DNA from 4 places in the Mesorhizobium sp. USDA 4132 genome. Region 3 is predicted to be linked to each of the others. Evidence: predicted binding sites of a transcription regulator. Region 3 holds the regulator's gene; each other region holds the start of a gene.

Region 1 (4,718 bases), 140 kb from region 3:
TGCCCTCGGTCACGGTGGCGATGTGGACGAATACGCCCTCGCCCTTCTTCTGGGTATCCGAGACATTCAGCCTGGCGTTGTCGGTCGCAATCACGCCGGTATCGCCCATCTGGCCGCCGGATTCGCCATAAAACGGCGTCTGGTTGACGACGATCTGGATCTGGTCGCCGGCGGACGCGCTGTCGACAGCCTTGCCGTCGCGGACGATCGCCTGCACCACCCCTTCAGCGGTTTCCGTGTCATATCCGAGGAATTCGGTGGCGCCGTGCTTTTCCTTGAGCTCGAACCAGATCGTTTCCGTCGCCTTGTCGCCGGAACCGGTCCAATGCGAGCGGGCTTCCGCCTTCTGGCGCTGCATGGCATCGGTGAAACCGGAAATATCGACGCCGATTTCGCGGGCGCGCAAAGCGTCCTGCGTCAGGTCGAGCGGAAAACCGTAGGTGTCGTAGAGCTTGAAGGCGGTCTCGCCATCGAGCATGTCGCCCTTGTGAAGCGTGTTCGTCGCATCCGACAGCAGCGAAAGGCCGCGCTCCAGTGTCTTGCGAAAACGGTTTTCCTCGAGCTTCAGCGTTTCGGAAATCAGCGATTCGGCACGGACCAGTTCCGGATAGGCGCGGCCCATCTGCTGGATGAGCGCCGGCAGCAGCTTCCAGAGCAGCGGATCGCGAGCACCGAGCAGCTGCGCGTGGCGCATGGCGCGGCGCATGATGCGGCGGAGCACGTAACCGCGGCCTTCGTTCGAGGGCAGCACGCCGTCCGCGATCAGAAATGCGGAGGAGCGTAGATGGTCGGCGATGACGCGGTGGCTGCCGCGATGTTCGCCTTCCGCCTTGACGCCGGTCGCCTCTTCCGAGGCCGAGATCAGCGCCCGGAACAGGTCGATGTCGTAATTGTCGTGCCGGCCTTGCAGGACGGCCGCAACGCGCTCCAGGCCCATGCCGGTTGTCGATCGACGGGCGCGGCAGGTCGATCCGCTCTTCCTTCGTCACCTGCTCGTACTGCATGAAGACGAGGTTCCAGATCTCGATGAACCGGTCGCCATCCTCTTCCGGCGAACCGGGAGGGCCGCCCCAGATATGGTCGCCATGATCATAGAAGATTTCCGAGCACGGGCCGCAAGGACCGGTATCGCCCATCGCCCAGAAATTGTCGCTGGTCGGAATGCGGATGATCTTGTCGTCCGAAAGACCGGCGATCTTCTTCCAGAGGCCGAAAGCCTCATCATCGGTGTGGTAGACGGTCACCAGGAGCCGCTTGGCGTCGAGGCCGAATTCCTTGGTGATCAGGTTCCAGGCAAGCTCGATGGCATTCGCCTTGAAATAGTCGCCGAAGGAGAAATTGCCGAGCATTTCGAAGAAGGTATGGTGACGGGCGGTGTAACCGACATTATCGAGGTCGTTATGCTTGCCGCCGGCACGAACGCATTTCTGGGCGGTCGCCGCGGTCGAATAGGGGCGTTTCTCAAGACCAGTAAACACGTTCTTGAACTGAACCATGCCGGCATTGGTGAACATCAGTGTCGGATCGTTGCGCGGCACCAGCGGACTGGAGGACACGACCTCGTGTCCGTTCTTTCGGAAATAGTCGAGGAAGGTCGACCGGATTTCATTCACGCCGCTCATGCTACGCCCTTTTTACCGCCGGATGCGGTCCTATTATTCGAAAACCAGAGGCTTGTATCGCCCACACCCCCAACTGTCCAGCCGCCCCGCCGCCTCACCGAACGAGAAACCGGCCGCGCATCTTTCCATGCGCGGCCGGTTCAAAATAATCCGCCGGAGAAATCTCCGAGTGCGGCGGAACCGCTTTACATATCCGCGGCCGCGTCGCCGTCGTCAGCGTCGGGACCGCCGTTCTGCAGGAAGCGGTCGGCAATAAGGCCGGCATTCTGGCGGAGCGACGTCTCGATCTCGCGGGCGAGTTCCGGATTGTCACGCAGGAAGGTCTTGGCGTTCTCGCGGCCCTGGCCGAGGCGCTGGCTGTTATAGGAGAACCAGGCACCTGACTTCTCGACGATGCCGGCCTTGACGCCGAGATCCACCAGTTCGCCGGTCTTGGAAACGCCTTCGCCATACATGATGTCGAATTCGACCTGCTTGAAGGGAGGCGCCATCTTGTTCTTGACGACCTTGACGCGGGTCTGGTTGCCGACCACTTCCTCGCGTTCCTTGACCTGGCCGATGCGGCGGATGTCGAGACGAACAGAGGCGTAGAATTTCAGTGCATTGCCGCCGGTGGTGGTTTCCGGGGAACCGAACATCACGCCGATCTTCATGCGGATCTGGTTGATGAAGATCACCATCGTATTCGACTTGGAGATCGAAGCGGTGAGCTTGCGCAGCGCCTGGCTCATCAGGCGTGCCTGAAGGCCCGGCAGGCTGTCGCCCATCTCGCCCTCGATTTCGGCACGTGGCGTCAGAGCCGCAACCGAGTCGATAACGAGGACATCGACGGCACCGGAACGGACCAGCGTGTCGGTGATTTCAAGTGCCTGCTCGCCAGTATCCGGCTGCGAGATCAGAAGGTTCTGCAGATCGACGCCAAGCTTGCGGGCATAGACCGGGTCGAGCGCGTGTTCGGCGTCGACGAAGGCGCAGATGCCGCCCTTCTTCTGGGCTTCGGCAATCGTCTGCAACGCAAGCGTCGTCTTGCCGGAGCTTTCCGGACCGTAGATTTCAACGATGCGGCCCTTCGGCAGGCCGCCAATGCCAAGCGCGATATCGAGGCTGAGAGAGCCGGTGGAAACCGTCTCGATCTCGACAATGCTCTCGTTTGCACCGAGCTTCATGATCGATCCCTTACCGAAGGATCGTTCGATCTGCGACAATGCCGCTTCCAGCGCCTTACTCTTGTCCACGCCTTTATCCTCTACGAGCCGCAAACTATTCTGTGCCATCTGGTCCCACCTTTAGGTTATTGCCGCCGCGCACGCAATGAAGCAGCCGATAAAGGTGATGTACCTATTTTGTTCTCATTTGACAAGGGTCGCTCAAGAGATTGAGTCAAAATAGATATTTCGATTTCGTTCTCATGATGTTCACGCCCGCTGTGGGTGTGGAAAATTCCCGTTTGAAATCAAGGCTGCGCCGCAATTTGACGAGGGAATCGCGGCGTTTGAAATTTATGAGGGACGATCCGATTCTCACTCCGAATCGAGCATTTCCCGGACCGCGACGGCAAGCTGCTTCAGCGAGAAGGGCTTTGGCAGGAAGCCGAATTTCGCGTCGGCCGGCAGGTTGCGGGCAAACGCATCCTCCGCATAACCGGAAACGAAGATGAACTTCATGTCCGGATAGGTCTTGCGCAGTTCCGTCAAAAGCGTCGGCCCGTCCATTTCAGGCATGACGACGTCGGAGACGACGATATCCACCTGGCCCTGGAGCTCTTCCATGATGTCGAGCGCCTCGGTGCCGGAACCCGCTTCGTGCACGGTGTAGCCGCGGGTTTCCAGCATGCGCTTGCCGCCTCGGCGGACGGCCTCCTCGTCCTCGACGAGCAGGACCACCGCCGACTTTCCGGTGAGGTCGAGATCGTCGGAAGCAGGCGTCGACACGACAGGCGCGAGAGCGGCTGGCGGCGCCTGCGTACTGGTTGCGGTAGCGTCCTGGACGACGACGGGCGTTTCGGGAATGTGGCGTGGGAGGAACATGCGGAAACTCGTGCCGCGTCCGACTTCCGATTCGGGATAGATATAGCCGCCGGACTGTTTGACGATGCCATAGACCATCGAGAGGCCGAGGCCGGTCCCCTTGCCGACTTCCTTGGTGGTAAAAAACGGTTCGAAGATCTTGTCCATGATTTCGGGCGAGATGCCCGTGCCGGTGTCGGAAACCTCGACCATCACGAAGTCTTCGGCTGGCAGATCCGCCTGGTTGAAACCGCCCGCATCCTCGGCGGATACATTGCGGGTCTTGATCAGGATCGTGCCGCCCTGGGGCATGGCGTCGCGCGCATTGACGCAGAGGTTGATCAGCACCTGCTCGAATTGCGACAGGTCGGTGCGCACCGGCCAGAGATCGCGGCCGTAGTCCACTTCGAGCTTCACATTGGTACCGGAAATCAGCCGGTCGACCAGCATGCGCAGGTCGCCGACCACGTCGGTGAGGTTCAGCACCGCCGGACGCATGGTCTGCTTGCGCGAAAAGGCGAGCAGCTGGCGCACCAGCACGGCGGCACGGTTGGCGTTGCGCTTGATCTCCATCAGGTCGGCAAAGCTCGCGTCGGATGGGCGCGCCTGCAGGAGGAGGTGGTCGGAGGACAGAAGAATCGCGGTCAGGACGTTGTTGAAGTCGTGGGCGATGCCGCCCGCCAGCGTGCCGACGGCATTGAGCTTCTGGGTCTGGGCCATCTGGGTTTCGAGCGCCTTCTGCTCGGTCGTCTCGACGGCATAGACGATCGCGGCCTCTTCCGGCGCCTCGTCGCTCTCGTCGATCACGGCGTTCACATAAAAGCGCACATAGCGGTTCTCGTCGCCGGGATGGCGCGAATCGATCGGCGCTATATCGCCCTGGCCGTCCTTGGCGGCGGCAATCGCATGCATCAGATGCTGGCGGGAATTGTCGTGCACGATGCGGTCGAGTTCGATACCGGCATCCACGTCGTCGCGGGAAACGACGCCGGCAAACAGTTTGAGGAACGGCGCATTGATGCGCAGGATCCGGCCTTCGCCATCGACGGAGGCGATCGCCATCGGCGTATTGTTGAAGAAGCGCGTGAAA
Region 2 (4,718 bases), 2.5 Mb from region 3:
GATCGAGCCGTCGTCATTGTAACGGGCTTCCGCGAACAGGCCCTTGCCGAGGCCGGTGCGCTTGATCGTCTTGAGATAATCCTTCGGAATGATCATGTCCGTGTCGATATTGACGACCGGCAGCGGCGCTGCAACGCCTGTGAGCTTGGTGAACTTTTCCATGATCTGCCTCCACGTGGACTTATCTGCGGAAGCTGCCATAAAGCATATTGACGCGGATTTGAAGGGCTGTTTGGCGTGAACCGGTACGCCCACGCGCCGGAAACCGGCGCATTCGTCTCTTTACCGCTTCGGCGCGATCAGAGGTCGATGATCGTGCCGCGGCCGTCGTTCCAGACGCGCATCTCGCGCTTGCTCGCCTTGGCCCGTACCGGAATCGGCTTCAGCCGCGCCGAAAGCGCACGCCCGATGGACAGAACTGCGAGAATGCCGGCAAAGGCGACGGTCAGCGAAGCCGTCAGAAGTGCTGCCATGGCGAGCACGGCAATGGCCGATATGATGACGAAGAATACGCGAATGTTTTGCATGGTATATACCTTTCTCATCAAGGAATGTGGAGCCTTCCGCCCTGTCTTGCAAGGGGCTTTGGGCATGCAGTATTGCCGCAGACCAAAAAGATTGGCACAAAGCGCGGATGATCGCCTTGACTGATATCAAATCCGCCTCCTTTCATATTCGCCGCTCGATCCTGAGCGTGCCGGCTGGCAATGCGAGGGCATTGGAAAAGGTGCATGGCCTCGATTGCGATGCGGCGATCTTCGATCTGGAAGATTCCGTCGCGCCGGAAAAGAAGGCGGAGGCCCGCGACAACCTGCGCCGGTTGTTTAAGGAAAATCCGCTCCGGGGCAGGGAAACGGTCATCCGCATCAACCCGCTCGAAACCGAATTCGGCAAGGCGGATATGGACCTGGTGACCGAGGTCTCTCCCGACGTTGTGCTGATCCCGAAGGTCGAGCACATGTCGCAGGTCCAGGCGGTAGCGGATATCCTGTCCGAGGCCGGGGCTCCGGACGATCTTGCCATCTGGGCGATGATCGAAACGCCGAAGGGCGTCCTGAATGCGCCGGCAATTGCCCCTGTCGACGAGCGGCTCCAGTGTTTCGTGGTCGGCCTCAACGACCTGCGCAAGGAGACGGGCGTGCTGCCGCAGCCCGGCCGGGCCTATCTGGTGCCCTGGCTGATGCAGATCGTGCTTGCCGGCCGCGCCCATGGGATAGATGTGATCGACAGCGTCTTCAACGACTTCAAGGATGCAGAAGCCTTTGAGGCGGAATGCGCCCAGGGACGCGCCATGGGCTTTTCCGGCAAGATGCTGATCCATCCGTCCCAGATCGAACCTGCCAACCGGCATTTCGGACCGGATTCCCAGGCCGTGAAAGAGGCGGAAGCGGTGATTGCCGCCTTCGCGGGACCGGACGCGCAACATCTCAACGTCATCAACCTCAACGGCAAGATGGTCGAGCGGCTGCACCTGGTGGAGGCTGAAAAGCTTGCCGCCAGGGCACGCATCATCGCCGAACGAAAGAAAACGCCATGAAACTTTATCGCTTCCTCAGCGGTCCCGACGATTCCTCCTTCTGCCACAAGGTGACGGCTGCGCTGAACAAGGGCTGGGAACTTTCCGGTTCGCCGACCTACGCTTTCAACGCCACGACCGGCGAAATGCAGTGCGGCCAGGCGGTGACCAAAACCGTTCACGGCAAGGAATACGATCCCGAGATGAAGCTCGGCGAGCAATAAGCTCCAGTCAGAGAGGATCAGCGCTGAGCAGCTTCGTCGGCGCTGGCCTCGATACGCTCCATGTCGTCGTCGCTGAGGCCGAAATGGTGGCCGATCTCGTGGATCAGCACGTGGGTGATGATATCGCCCAGGGTTTCCTCGTTTTCCGCCCAGTAATCCAGGATCGGCCGGCGATAAAGCCGGATGCGGTTCGGCAATTCACCGGTTTCCATGTTGAACCGCTCGGAAATGCCGCGGCCTTCGAAAAGGCCGAGCAGGTCGAAAGGCGTCTCGAGTGCCATATCCTCGAAAACGTCGTCGTCCGGAAAATCCTCGATCTCGATCGTCAGGTTGACGGTGAGAGCCCGGAATTCCTCCGGTAAATGACCATAGGCCTCGATTGCCAGCGACTCGAACGTGCTGATCGTCGGTGCGTGGCGATCCTGCCAATCGTCGGTCTGGTCGATGCGGGCCATAGGCTCTCCTTCTGATCAGGCCCATATAGTACCTCCCGCGATATTTTTCGAGTGAAGAATCATTGGCCTAGGATCCGAGGAAAAGATTCCCAGGATTTGGCTGTTGACTCTTTCGGCCAGTTCTGGAATCCATAAGAACATAAAGAGAACATGTACGAATGGAGCTGACGCCATGGCCGAGCACGCCACGGCGCAGGAGACGCTTTTTGCCCTGCGCGAACAGATCGCCAGATTGGAAGGGAAATCCCTCCCGGCACTTGCCGCGGCGGAACAGGCGGACTTGGCCGCTGATCCGGAAGGCCAGAAAACCAGGAATAATCAACCGCGTCTGCCATTCGGCATACCGCCGATGGATACCGCGTTGGAAGGTGGCCTGCCGCTCGACGGCATCACGGAAATCCGCTCGCTGCTGATGGGAGATGCCGGAGCAGCAAGCGGCTTTGCTCTCTCGCTGGCCTCTCACCTGAAAGCGAGACAACCAGGCGACGCGCCGGTTCTGTGGATCGGCGATGTCGTGTCCGCGCAGGAGGCCGGAATTCCCTATTCCGTCGGCCTCAAACAGTTCGGATTGAGCCAGCGGGATGTTCTTTACGCCTCTCCGCGCAAGCTGGACGATGCCCTGTGGCTTGCGGAGACTGCGGTGGCCAGCGGGGCTGTTGTCGCCATCATTCTCGAAATCCGGGGCAACCCCAGGCATTTCGGTCTCACCGAAAGCCGCAGGCTGGGTCTGAGGGCAAAGGCGGCGGGACGGCCGCTCTTTCTGTTGCGGCATGCGGGAGAGGAGGAGGCAAGCAGCGCCTCGTTCCGCTTCCTTGTCGAACCGGCGCCGGCGGCTCGCCGGCATCTTCCGGAGGGATCCGAGCTTGGCGGCAGCATCGGTCATCCCGTTTTCAGGCTGACCCTGGAGAAGAGCCGCATCCCGGCTCCGCTATCCCTACTTCTGGAGTGGAATCCCCATGACCGTCAATTTTCCCTCGGCCGAGAGGCAGGAGAGGCTTTCTCTTTCCGCAACCCGCCAGCGCATCCTGGCGCTCGTCTTCCCGCATCTGCCGACCGACAGGATCGCGCGCCGGCTCTGGGGGCTGTCGTGGCGTTCGAAAGGGCGTCCTGAACATCATCCGCCGATTCTCTGTGCCGGCCGGCGCGAAAACGCCATGCGGCTCACAGCGCTCGACGAGGTTTCCGAACGTCTCGGGCTGAAGCGTGGGCAGGGGTTGGCGGAAGCGCGCGCCATGTTCCCGAAGATCGACGTGGTGGACGAGGATGGCGCGGCGGACCAGGGCCTTCTTGAGGCGATCGCCGATTGGTGCGACCGTTATACACCGCTGGTGGCGCTGGACGGCCGCGAAGGTCTGTTTCTCGACATAACCGGCTGCACCCACCTCTTCGGTGGCGAGGAGGCTCTGCTCAAGGACATCCTTGGCCGGCTTTTGCAGATGGGATTCGATGTCAAAGGGGCGATCTCCTCGTCGCCGGGCCTGTCCTGGGCCGCCTGTCGCTTCGGCCGCGGCGGCGTGATTGCCGACCAGGTGACGGAGGCGGTACTGGCGCCGCTGCCGGTCAACGCTTTGCGTATCGATGAGGCCACCATCGCAGCGCTCTACAAGCTCGGACTGAAAAGGATCGGCGACCTTCTGCCGATGCCGCGTGCGCCGTTGGCTCGCCGTTTTGGCATTCATCTATTGCTTCGGCTGGATCAGGCGCTCGGGCACAATGAGGAAGCCATCTCGCCTCGCCGTCCCGTGGCGGCCCTTTCCGCCGAGCGACGGCTCGCCGAACCGATCCAGGCGGAAGAACATATTCTGCAGCTGGCCGGCCAGATTGCCATTTCGTTGAAATCGGAACTGGAAGCCCGTGGTGTCGGGGGGCGTGTTTTCGAACTGGTGCTTTTCCGGGTCGATGGCCGGGTGTTTCGCATCGCCGCCGGTGCCTCGCAGCCGTTGCAGGATCCGAAACGGATCTCTTCGCTGTTTTCCGAGCGCCTGAACGCCGTGCACGATGACCTCGATGCAGGCTTTGGTTTCGAGCTCCTGCGCCTCAACGTGTTGCAATACGATGTCTTCAGGATTTCCCAGGGTGATTTCACCGGCAATGGCGATAGCGAAATCTCGCTTGCCGATTTTGTCGATCGGGTTTCGGCCCGGCTCGGGGCCGATTGTCTGCAGATCGCCGAACCGAAGCAGAGCCACGTGCCGGAGCGCGCGGAAGTGTTCGTGCCGGCGATTGCCTCGCGGATCGTCCGGGAAAAGACCGAGGAGATTTTTACCTTCGCGCCGAAAAGCGACCGCCCCTTGCGGCTCTTCCGTCATCCGGAACTGATGGAGGCTTTTGCGGCAACGGTGCCGGATGGCCCTCCGCAGCGTTTCCGCTGGCGCCGCATCGTTCATGAAGTCATCCGTGCGGAGGGGCCGGAGCGGATTTCGCCCGAATGGTGGAATGACGAGGAGGATGTCGAGGAGCGCGACTATTTCAGGCTTGAGAGTGAGGCGGGCCGCCGCTTCTGGATTTTCCGCGCCGGTCATT
Region 3 (4,718 bases):
TCGACCGACCGTCGATCAGCCTGCACAATGTGGCGCTGTCCGCGCTCGTCATCATCGCCATGTCGCCCTCGGAAATGCTCGGGCCGAGCTTCCAGATGTCGTTTGCCGCCACCGTTGCCCTGGTCGCCGGTTACGCGCTCTGGAAACAGAGGGCCGAGGGCCGCGATCCTCAGCCTCTGCCGTTCCGTCACCGCATGGTGATGCCGATCCTGGCATCGTGGAATTTCGCAGCCGGCGTCTTCGTCACCTCGCTGATCGGCGGCGTTTCGACCGCGATGTTTTCGGTCGAGCATTTTCATCGCATCGCCACCTATGGCCTCGCCGCAAACCTCGCAGCCATGCCGATCATCTCCTTCGTGGTGATGCCGGCCGGTCTGGTCGGCATGCTGCTGATGCCCTTCGGCCTCGACGCTCCCTTCATGAAGCTCATGGGCCTTGGCCTGGAAGCGGTGATCGCCATTGCCGGGCACGTGGCTGCCTGGGGTGGCGATGTCGGGATAGGCCGCCAGCATCCATGGTTCCTGACGGTCTCAACGGCAGGCTTCCTGCTGCTGACCCTGCTCAGGACGAAGCTAAGGCTGATCGGTCCGCCGCTGATGGTGACCGCTCTGCTGCTTTCCTGGCATGAGCGATCGACGCCTCTGGCGGATATATTGGTCTCGGAAGACGGGACAATGGTGGCGCTCGTAAACGGGGAACGGGTTTCCACCAACCGCACCCGCCCGCCTGATTTCATCTACGACCAGTGGAAGAGGGCGCTTCTGCTCGGCGACCCGACCAAACCGGACATGTCGCCGGCCAGGGACAAGCCGCCCGACCGCAAACCAGCAGGCGCAAAAAACGATAAGCGCCGCGAGTTGACCTCGGCGGAACTCGAAACAGTGAGGTTGCGAATAAGCCAGGTGACTTCCGACCGCTTCACCTGCGAGCCTAAGGCCTGGTGCGCCGCAAGCACGGGCAATGCCATCATCGTGGCCGTAGAAGACGGCCGTTATGCTGGCGCTGCCTGCGACGCCGCCGATCTTGTCATCGCCCCGCGGGCACGCTTCGACCGATGCCGGTCCGGCGGACTGATGATCAATGGCACGACGCTCAGAAAGACCGGCGCGCTGGAGATTTCGCTGAACGACACGGGCGACATGCGACGCTGGCAGGTCCGTGCCGCAATGGCGGCCGAGGACCGGCCCTGGACTAGGCACCGCCACTACGATTGGCGAAGCCAGAGTTTCGACAACGCGTTGCCGGAACCGCTCCGGCAGCTGATCAGTGATAACGGCGGATGAGGCCGACGAGCTTGCCCTGGATCTTCACCCGGTCAGGCCCGAAAATGCGGGTCTCGTAGGCGGGGTTGGCGGCTTCGAGCGCGATCGAGGCGCCGCGGCGGCGAAAACGCTTCAGCGTCGCTTCCTCATCGTCCACCAGCGCCACGATGATGTCGCCGGGATTGGCCGTCGTGCCGTTGCGAATGATCACGGTGTCGCCATCGAGAATGCCTGCCTCGATCATCGAATCGCCCTTGACCTCCAGCGCGTAATGCTCGCCGGAGCCGAGCATCTCGGCCGGCACGGAGATGTCGTGCGTGTTGTTCTGGATCGCCGAGATCGGCACGCCGGCGGCGATGCGGCCCATGACGGGAACGGTCGTGGCGTTCGACGAGCCATCGTTGGCCGCGAGTTTCTGAGGTGCTGCGGCCGGCTGCGGTTTGCCGAGGCTGCCCTCGATGACGCTGGGCGAAAAACCGCGCCGCGGCTGAATGCTCGGCGAATAGGCTTCCGGGAGCTTGATGACTTCCAGCGCGCGGGCCCGGTTCGGCAGGCGGCGGATGAAGCCGCGCTCCTCGAGCGCCGTGATCAGACGATGGATTCCGGACTTGGACGCAAGGTCGAGCGCGTCCTTCATTTCGTCGAATGACGGCGGGATACCGGATTCTTTCATGCGTTCGTGAATGAACAGAAGCAATTCCTGTTGTTTGCGCGTGAGCATCTTTTGGCACCCTCAGAGTCGGAAACAAATCCAGAACGGACACTATATGTTCCATATGTGTTCCGCAAGTCCCTAAATTTCTGTGAAGTATGATGATTTTTTCTTCATAGATGCGTGCCAGATATCTGGTGTCACACCACTTGCGCGGCGCCAGCCCGCTGCCAAAGTAGCTTTGCGATTCCAATTCAGGGGGCCCTCGCGTGAACGCAAGACCGATCGATCATCTCGTGCTGCCGGTGGCGGGACTTACCGCTGCGCGTTCCCGGCTCACGGAGCTCGGTTTTACAGTTGCGCCGGATGCTTTTCATCCTTTCGGCACCGCCAATGCTTGCGTATTCTTCTCGGATGGGACCTACCTGGAGCCGCTGGCTCTTACCAACCGACGCCATGCGGGTGTCGCGGCAAAGCGCGGCAACGTTTTCACCGCCCGCGATCTCGCCTTCCGCAAGACGTCCAACCGGCAGGGCTTTTCCGCTCTCGTTGTCGCGACCCGCGATGCGATGGCCGATCATGCGCGTTTCAAGATGCGCGGCGTTTCGGCAGGCGACGTGCTGGAATTTTCCCGCGGCATGATCCTGGCCGACGGTTCCGAGACGCAGGCGAGCTTCCGGCTGGCATTCGCCGGCGATGACCGCGCGCCCGAGTTCTTCCTGTTTTCCTGCCAGCGCATCAACCCGCTGCCTGCCGACCGCGAGCTGGAGCGGCATGCCAATACCGTTATCGGCCTGAGCGAAATCATCCTGTCGGCCCCGACACCTGCCGATTTCGCTCCGCTGGTCGAACAGGTGCTGCTGACCAAGGCCGCGCCGGAGGCTGCACCGCTCCAGCTTGCCGCGGCCAATGCCCGCATCCGGATCCTGCAGGATCGGGAGCTCGAGGCGGAATTTGCGCTTCAGCCGACCCCGGGCGCCGAAGGACTGCGCGGCCGGGCGGTCATCTTCAAAACCGCCGATCTTGCCGTGACAGAGATCACCCTTGCTGCTAATGACGTCGCATTCGTCCGCCGGGAGGGCCGTGTTCTCGTCTCGGCGGCGCCCGGCCAGGGTGTTTTGTTCGGCTTCGAGGAATAGATCATGGAAGTTACCGCAAACTCCAGCGTCTCCGTCGGCGAAGGAGGCGGCAAGGTGGTTTTCGCGCAGAACGCAAAACTGTCGCTGATCGCCGGTCCCTGCCAGATGGAAAGCCGCGACCACGCCTTCATGATGGCAGGCGCGTTGAAGGAACTCTGCAGCAAGCTCGGCATCGGCCTCGTCTACAAGTCCTCCTACGACAAGGCCAACCGCACGTCGATTTCCGGCAAGCGCGGCATCGGGCTCGAAGAGTCGATGGAAATCTTCGCTGACCTGAAGCAGGAGTTCGGCTTTCCGGTTCTGACCGACATTCATACGGAAGAACAATGCGCTGTCGTCGCAAAGACGGTGGACATCCTGCAGATCCCGGCTTTCCTGTCACGCCAGACGGACTTGCTTGTCGCCGCTGCCAAGACCGGCCGCGTCGTCAACGTCAAGAAGGGTCAGTTCCTGGCACCCTGGGACATGAAGAACGTGCTCGGCAAAATCACCGCGAGCGGCAATCCCAACGTATTGCTGTGCGAACGCGGCGCCTCCTTCGGCTACAATACACTCGTTTCCGACATGCGTTCATTGCCGATCATGGCGTCCATGGGGGCTCCGGTGATCTTCGACGCGACGCATTCTGTGCAGCAGCCTGGCGGGCAGGGAGGCTCTACCGGAGGAGACCGCAGCATGGTGCCGGTCCTTGCACGGGCAGCGGTTGCCGTCGGCATTGCGGGCCTGTTCATCGAAACTCACGAGGATCCGGACAATGCTCCCTCGGACGGCCCGAACATGGTGCATCTGAAGGACATGCCGCAGCTCCTCGAAAAGCTGCTTGCCCTCGACGCCGTCGCCAAGGCGGCTTGAGCGCGTCCACAAAAAGCGCGCAAACTGCTTCGATTGTAATTTTCGTGTCATTGATTATGAGACATTTTCAGTGACCTCGTGACGTCAAGTCCAAACCCAGGGAGAGACCCTTGACCGCCATCACCGATATCATCGCCCGCGAAATTCTCGACAGCCGCGGCAATCCGACCGTCGAGGTGGATGTCTATCTGGAAGACGGTTCGATGGGCCGTGCGGCCGTTCCGTCGGGCGCCTCCACCGGCGCTCATGAAGCCGTCGAACTGCGCGACGGCGGCAAGCGCTACCACGGCAAGGGCGTCGAAAAGGCGGTCGAAGCCGTCAACACCGAGATCTTCGATGCGATCGGCGGTTTCGATGCCGAGAGCCAGATCCATATCGACAAGACGATGATCGCGCTCGACGGCACGCCGAACAAGTCCCGCCTCGGCGCCAATGCCATCCTCGGCGTCTCGCTCGCCGTTGCAAAAGCTGCCGCCGAAACATCCGGCCTGCCGCTCTACCGTTATGTCGGCGGCCCGAACGCGCATGTCCTGCCGGTTCCGATGATGAACATCATCAACGGCGGCGCTCATGCCGACAACCCGATCGACTTCCAGGAATTCATGATCATGCCGGTCGGCGCTGACACGCTGAAGGACGCCGTGCGCATGGGCTCGGAGATCTTCCACGTCCTGCGGAAGGAACTGGCGGCCCAGGGTCACAACACCAATGTCGGCGACGAAGGTGGTTTCGCACCGGGCCTGAAGAGCGCGCCGGAAGCCCTCGATTTCATCATGAAGTCGGTCGAGAAGGCCGGCTATACCCCAGGCGACG
Region 4 (4,718 bases), 890 kb from region 3:
TCGATCCAGTCGGCTGACTGCTTCATCTCCGCACGGGCGTCTTCCGCCGAAAGCCGGGCGACGGCCCGGTGGCTTGTTGTATGGGCACCGAGTGAAGCCAGCGGATGGGTGGCGACCGAGCGCAGTTCCTCGGCATTCATGGTGAGATCGGCAGTGATCTTCAGCGGGTCGATGCCGTGTTTTCTCGCCAGCGCATCGATCCGCGAGACGGCGGTCGATTCCTCGACTTCGAGGACATAGCTGGAGAACCGGTCGAAGGCATCGAATTTTCGGGCCTCGGAGGTGAGGTCGAGGACCTCGGACCCGCCGCCGAAGTCGAACGTCACCTCGCGTTCGCGTCCGAGCAGTTCGGCAACCGTCTCCCACCAGAGCGAATGGGTCCGCTCGGCAAATCCGCGGGTGACGAAAATGGTGAACGGCACGCCGTAGCGGGCAAAAACGGGCAGGGCGTATTCGGCGTTGTTTCGGTAGCCGTCATCGAGCGTGAAGGCGGCGAACGGCTGCTTGGTCGGCGCGGCAAGCCGTGTGGGCACATCGCTCAAGGGGATGAACTCGTAACCCTCCGCCGAAAGCCGTTCGATCGCTTCGCCGAGGAAATCCGGCGTCACTTCGAGATGGCCGCTCGGTTTCAGCGGACGGCTCTGTTTCGGCCGCACGTGATGGAGCGTGAAGACGGCGCCATGGCCGCGGGCATTGGGCATCATTCCGGCACGCGCAAGTGCGGCCGCCATGTCGAGGCCACCGGCGACAAGCCGGCGTTTGACATCCCGGCGCCAAAGCGCCTGAAATCTCTCCTTCGTGTTCCCCACCGCGATCACGCCCACGTTACTTCGGTGAGGCCGACCCTACTCTTGGACGGGTTAAGTCTTGCTGAATAATCCGTGCTGAATCCTGCTCAGGGCCGCAGCGCATCGAAAAGCGGCAGGCTGACGATCGCCGCCATGGCGATCAGCAGAAAGCAGATGCGCCGAAAGGTGCCTTCGGAGGCAAATCCGAACAGTTTCGAACCGGCGGTCACCCCGAGGCCGTAACCCGGGCCGGCGATCAGTGCGAGGGCAAGGACGTCGAGCGTCAAAAGGTGCCCGATGATATAGGCGGTGGCCGAGATCACCGTCGAAAGCGCGAAATAAAGGATGAGATTGGCGCGCACGGTAAGCGGCGGAATGGCGCCGCCGAGCCAGTAGGCGACGACCGGAGGGCCGGAAAGCTGCGCCGCACCGCCGAACAGGCCGGCCAGCGCTCCGACGCCGATGGTCAGCGGCGTCTTCGGCTTGCCGTGGTAACGCCAGCCGGAAATCAGGAAGATCAGCAGGCAGAGCACGACGACCGAAATCAGCCAGCGCAACGCCGTCGGATCGATCAGGGCCAGCAGCGTCGTACCCGCCGGCACGCCGACCAGCGTACCGATCAGCATCGTGCCCACTTCTCGCCGGTTCGCCCGCCTCCAGCCATCCGGCAGCATGCCGAGCGTCGTCACCCCGTCGATGACGAGCAGCAGGGCCGGGGCGCTCTTCGGGCCGACGGCAGCACCTGCAAGCGGAACGAAGATCAGCGCTCCCCCGAACCCGGAAAACCCGCGCGCCAGCCCGGCGATCAGCGCCGAGAGGAAAAGAAAGACGAGCTGCGCCGCCCCGTGGCCCGGAACCCATGCGTCCAGCAAGGCAGAAATCGGATTGGCGGAGTCCATGGAATGCCGTGATGCGGATGAGATCGGATGGCCCGCACCTGCCGGGATTTGGGTGAGGGTGTCAAGCAAACCCTCTGGACACGGCGCTGGAATCGGCATTCTCCTGTGGATACAAAAGGAGAACGTTATGCTGGGCAAACTTACCGAACAATTCGAGGCCGCATCCGCAACTTATGCCGAAACCCACGGAATGATCCGCGATCCCGACTGGTTTCTCCTGAAGCTGCAGGAGGAGATGGGCGAGCTGACCCAGGCCTGGAACCGCGCCACCGGCCGCGGACGGAAAAAGGGCAGGAGCGACGCGGATCTCAGCCGCGACCTTGCCGACGAGACGGCCGATCTTCTCGGCCACGTCCTGCTGTTTGCCCACAACAACCGGATCGATCTTGTATCGGCGATCGAGCGGAAATGGCTGTTCAGGCCGGATGAGGGGTGAGTTTGAGGCTCATACGCCGGCATTGGGATTTGGCGATAGAAACCTCAGCGTTTCTATCGCCAGGCAAATTGCTCCGCCTTACGCCTTCGTCCCACCCACCGTCACCTGGTCCATCCGCAGATGCGGCTGGCCGACGCCGACGGGGACCCATTGGCCGCCCTTGCCGCAATTGCCGATGCCGGTGTCGAGTTTCATGTCGTTGCCGACCATCGAGACGCGGCGCATCGCATCCGGGCCGTTGCCGATCAGCATGGCTCCCTTGATGGCCGGGCCGATTTTACCGTCCTCGATCATGTAGGCCTCGGTGCAGCCGAACACGAACTTGCCGGAGGTGATGTCCACCTGGCCGCCGCCGAAGGAGACGGCGTAGATGCCCTTCTTCACCGAGGCGATGATTTCTTCGGGCGATTTGTCGCCGCCGAGCATGTAGGTATTGGTCATCCGCGGCATCGGCGTATAGGCATAACCCTGCCGGCGGCCATTGCCGGTCGGGCTGACGCCCATCAGCCGGGCGTTCTGGCGATCCTGCATGTAACCGACCAGCTTGCCGTTTTCGATCAGCACGTTGTAGGCCGATGGCGTGCCTTCGTCGTCTATGGTGATCGAGCCGCGGCGGTTGTCGATCGTGCCGTCGTCGACGACGGTGACGCCTGGCGCCGCGACCATTTCCCCCAAAAGACCGGCAAAGGCCGAGGTCTTCTTGCGGTTGAAATCGCCTTCCAGCCCGTGGCCGACCGCCTCGTGCAGCATCACGCCCGGCCAGCCGGAGCCGAGCACGACGTCCATCGTGCCGGCCGGCGCGTCGATGGCGGTGAGGTTGACGAGCGCCTGGCGCAGCGCCTCGTCGGCGCCGGTCTGCCAATTGCCTTCCGTGACGAAATCGCCGAAGCCGATGCGGCCGCCGGTGCCGAACGAACCCGATTCTTGCCGGTCGCCGTCACCGACGACGACGGAAATGTTGATGCGGGTCATCGGGCGGATGTCGTGTACCCGGTGGCCATCGGCGCGCAGGATGTCGACCACCTGCCAGCTTGCCGAAACGGTCGCCGTCACCTGCCGCACCTTGTCGTCCTTGGAGCGTAGGTACGCGTCGATCTCGGTGAGCAGCTTGACCTTCTCTTCGAAACTGGGGCTGCCGATCGGGTTCTCGTCGCCGTAATATTTCTTGTTGGTGCGCTGTGGGGCGGCCGCGTAGGAGCCGGAATAACCGGAGGTCACTGCCCGCACCGCATCCGAGGCACGGGACAGCGCTGCGGCGGAAAGCTCGCCCGCATGCGCGTAACCGACCGCTTCGCCGGCGACCGAGCGCAGGCCAAAACCCTGGTCTGTGTTGAACGAACCGCCCTTCAGGCGACCATTGTCGAAGGTCAGCGATTCCGCCTGGGCATGTTCCACGAAAAGCTCGCCGTCATCGGCGCCGGTAAGCGCCTCGGAGAGGATCGAGCGCAGCTTTGTCTCGTCGCAGTCGAAAAGGTTGAGAAGGTCGGTATTCATGGGATGCTCCTTCTGCGCTGCCACTGGAAGACGCGCTCTGTTCCAACCGATGTAGGTCCGGGGAGGGACCGAAGCAAGCCTGTCTTCAGATGGCTTTTGCGCTGAGGAAGGCCTGCACCTCCTGCGGCATGGCCTTTCGCGGCAGGATATTGAAGGCCGATGTGCCGCTGAACAGCATGAACGAAAGCGGCCTTTCCCAGATCTCGGTGACATTGGGCCAGTTGAGCCGGCCGTCGCCGAGGTTGGAGGCGATGCCGAACCCTTCCGGGTCGATGGTCACTTCGGCGCTGCGATCGGTCATGCGCCTGTAGCGGCCAAAGGCGCTGGCGGAATGCGCGCGCCAGACCACGGCGCTGAAAATCGCCGGGAAACAGGCGACGAGGAACGCCAGCAGCGCGAGGGTGAAGTTGCCCTGGAACAGGAGCACGACGCCGGCGACGACCACAAGCCCCGCCGCAGCCCACTTCCCCTTCTGCTCGCGCATCGTGCGCTCTATGACGAACACGCGCACCGCATCGCGCACGACCTCGTCGTCGAAGCGAATGGGAAAGGTATGGCTGCCGCGAAACTCCATGAACGACCGTTTCTTATTATGACGTGATCACGGAAGTGCGTCGTAACCTTCGCCGAAGCCGGTCAGCTCGATCGGAATGCCCACCCGGTCCTGATCGGCGGATTCGCGCAGTGCAAAGACGGCAGCCTTGCCGGCCCGCAGGATGCGCATCAGTTCCTCGTCGATCTCCACTTCCACATAGCAGCCCTCGGAGAAGCAGCGGGTGAAATAGGCGCGGCCAATATTGTTGTTGTCGACATAGAGTTCCATGCCATCCTTCAGGAGCACGCCGAGCGGCGCGAGGATGCGCAGGATGCGCGCCTTGCGGTCGGCGGTCTTCAGTACCACCACCGACAGGCCGACTTCCGGCCGGTCCTCGGCAATGACGTTCTGCATCAGCGCGCATTGGTCGGCGGAAGCGCCGGCCGGGCGGTCGCAGATGATCGACCATGCGCCGTGGTTTTCACGCACATTGCCGGGCGGCTGCGGCTGCGGCCCCGGGGCCTGCCCACCGTTCGGCGCCGGCCGGGGCGGCTGCGGCCCCGGTT

The links. Region 3 encodes LexA, which represses DNA repair genes until DNA is damaged. Its sites were predicted from a motif close to TGTTCNNNNTGTGTTCNG; they were not measured.
Region 1: a site for LexA is predicted at 2,956-2,973, ahead of recA (recombinase RecA). Genes of this name have one in related genera too.
Region 2: a site for LexA is predicted at 2,329-2,346, ahead of ACZ9IU_RS22255 (ImuA family protein). Genes of this name have one in related genera too.
Region 4: a site for LexA is predicted at 1,795-1,812, ahead of ACZ9IU_RS05420 (nucleoside triphosphate pyrophosphohydrolase family protein). Genes of this name have one in related genera too.

Annotation. Positions count from the first base shown of each region.
Region 1 is NZ_JBWCCP010000001.1:2,097,292-2,102,009, reverse strand. Features, by position in the region: partial or broken gene alaS (alanine--tRNA ligase) at 1-1,622, opposite strand, end outside; gene recA (recombinase RecA) at 1,808-2,896, opposite strand; gene cckA (cell cycle histidine kinase CckA) at 3,143-4,718, opposite strand, start outside.
Region 2 is NZ_JBWCCP010000001.1:4,489,555-4,494,272, reverse strand. Features, by position in the region: gene leuD (3-isopropylmalate dehydratase small subunit) at 1-162, opposite strand, end outside; gene ACZ9IU_RS22275 (hypothetical protein) at 300-527, opposite strand; gene ACZ9IU_RS22270 (HpcH/HpaI aldolase/citrate lyase family protein) at 635-1,537, shown strand; gene ACZ9IU_RS22265 (DUF1737 domain-containing protein) at 1,534-1,740, shown strand; gene ACZ9IU_RS22260 (metallopeptidase family protein) at 1,758-2,195, opposite strand; gene ACZ9IU_RS22255 (ImuA family protein) at 2,368-3,306, shown strand; gene ACZ9IU_RS22250 (Y-family DNA polymerase) at 3,218-4,718, shown strand, end outside.
Region 3 is NZ_JBWCCP010000001.1:1,954,436-1,959,153, forward strand. Features, by position in the region: gene ACZ9IU_RS10205 (ComEC/Rec2 family competence protein) at 1-1,283, shown strand, start outside; gene lexA (transcriptional repressor LexA) at 1,264-1,983, opposite strand; gene ACZ9IU_RS10215 (VOC family protein) at 2,184-3,053, shown strand; gene kdsA (3-deoxy-8-phosphooctulonate synthase) at 3,057-3,905, shown strand; gene eno (phosphopyruvate hydratase) at 4,016-4,718, shown strand, end outside.
Region 4 is NZ_JBWCCP010000001.1:1,067,946-1,072,663, forward strand. Features, by position in the region: gene ACZ9IU_RS05410 (polysaccharide deacetylase family protein) at 1-731, opposite strand, end outside; gene ACZ9IU_RS05415 (sulfite exporter TauE/SafE family protein) at 896-1,687, opposite strand; gene ACZ9IU_RS05420 (nucleoside triphosphate pyrophosphohydrolase family protein) at 1,815-2,123, shown strand; gene tldD (metalloprotease TldD) at 2,202-3,617, opposite strand; gene ACZ9IU_RS05430 (YcxB family protein) at 3,703-4,191, opposite strand; gene ACZ9IU_RS05435 (invasion associated locus B family protein) at 4,219-4,718, opposite strand, start outside.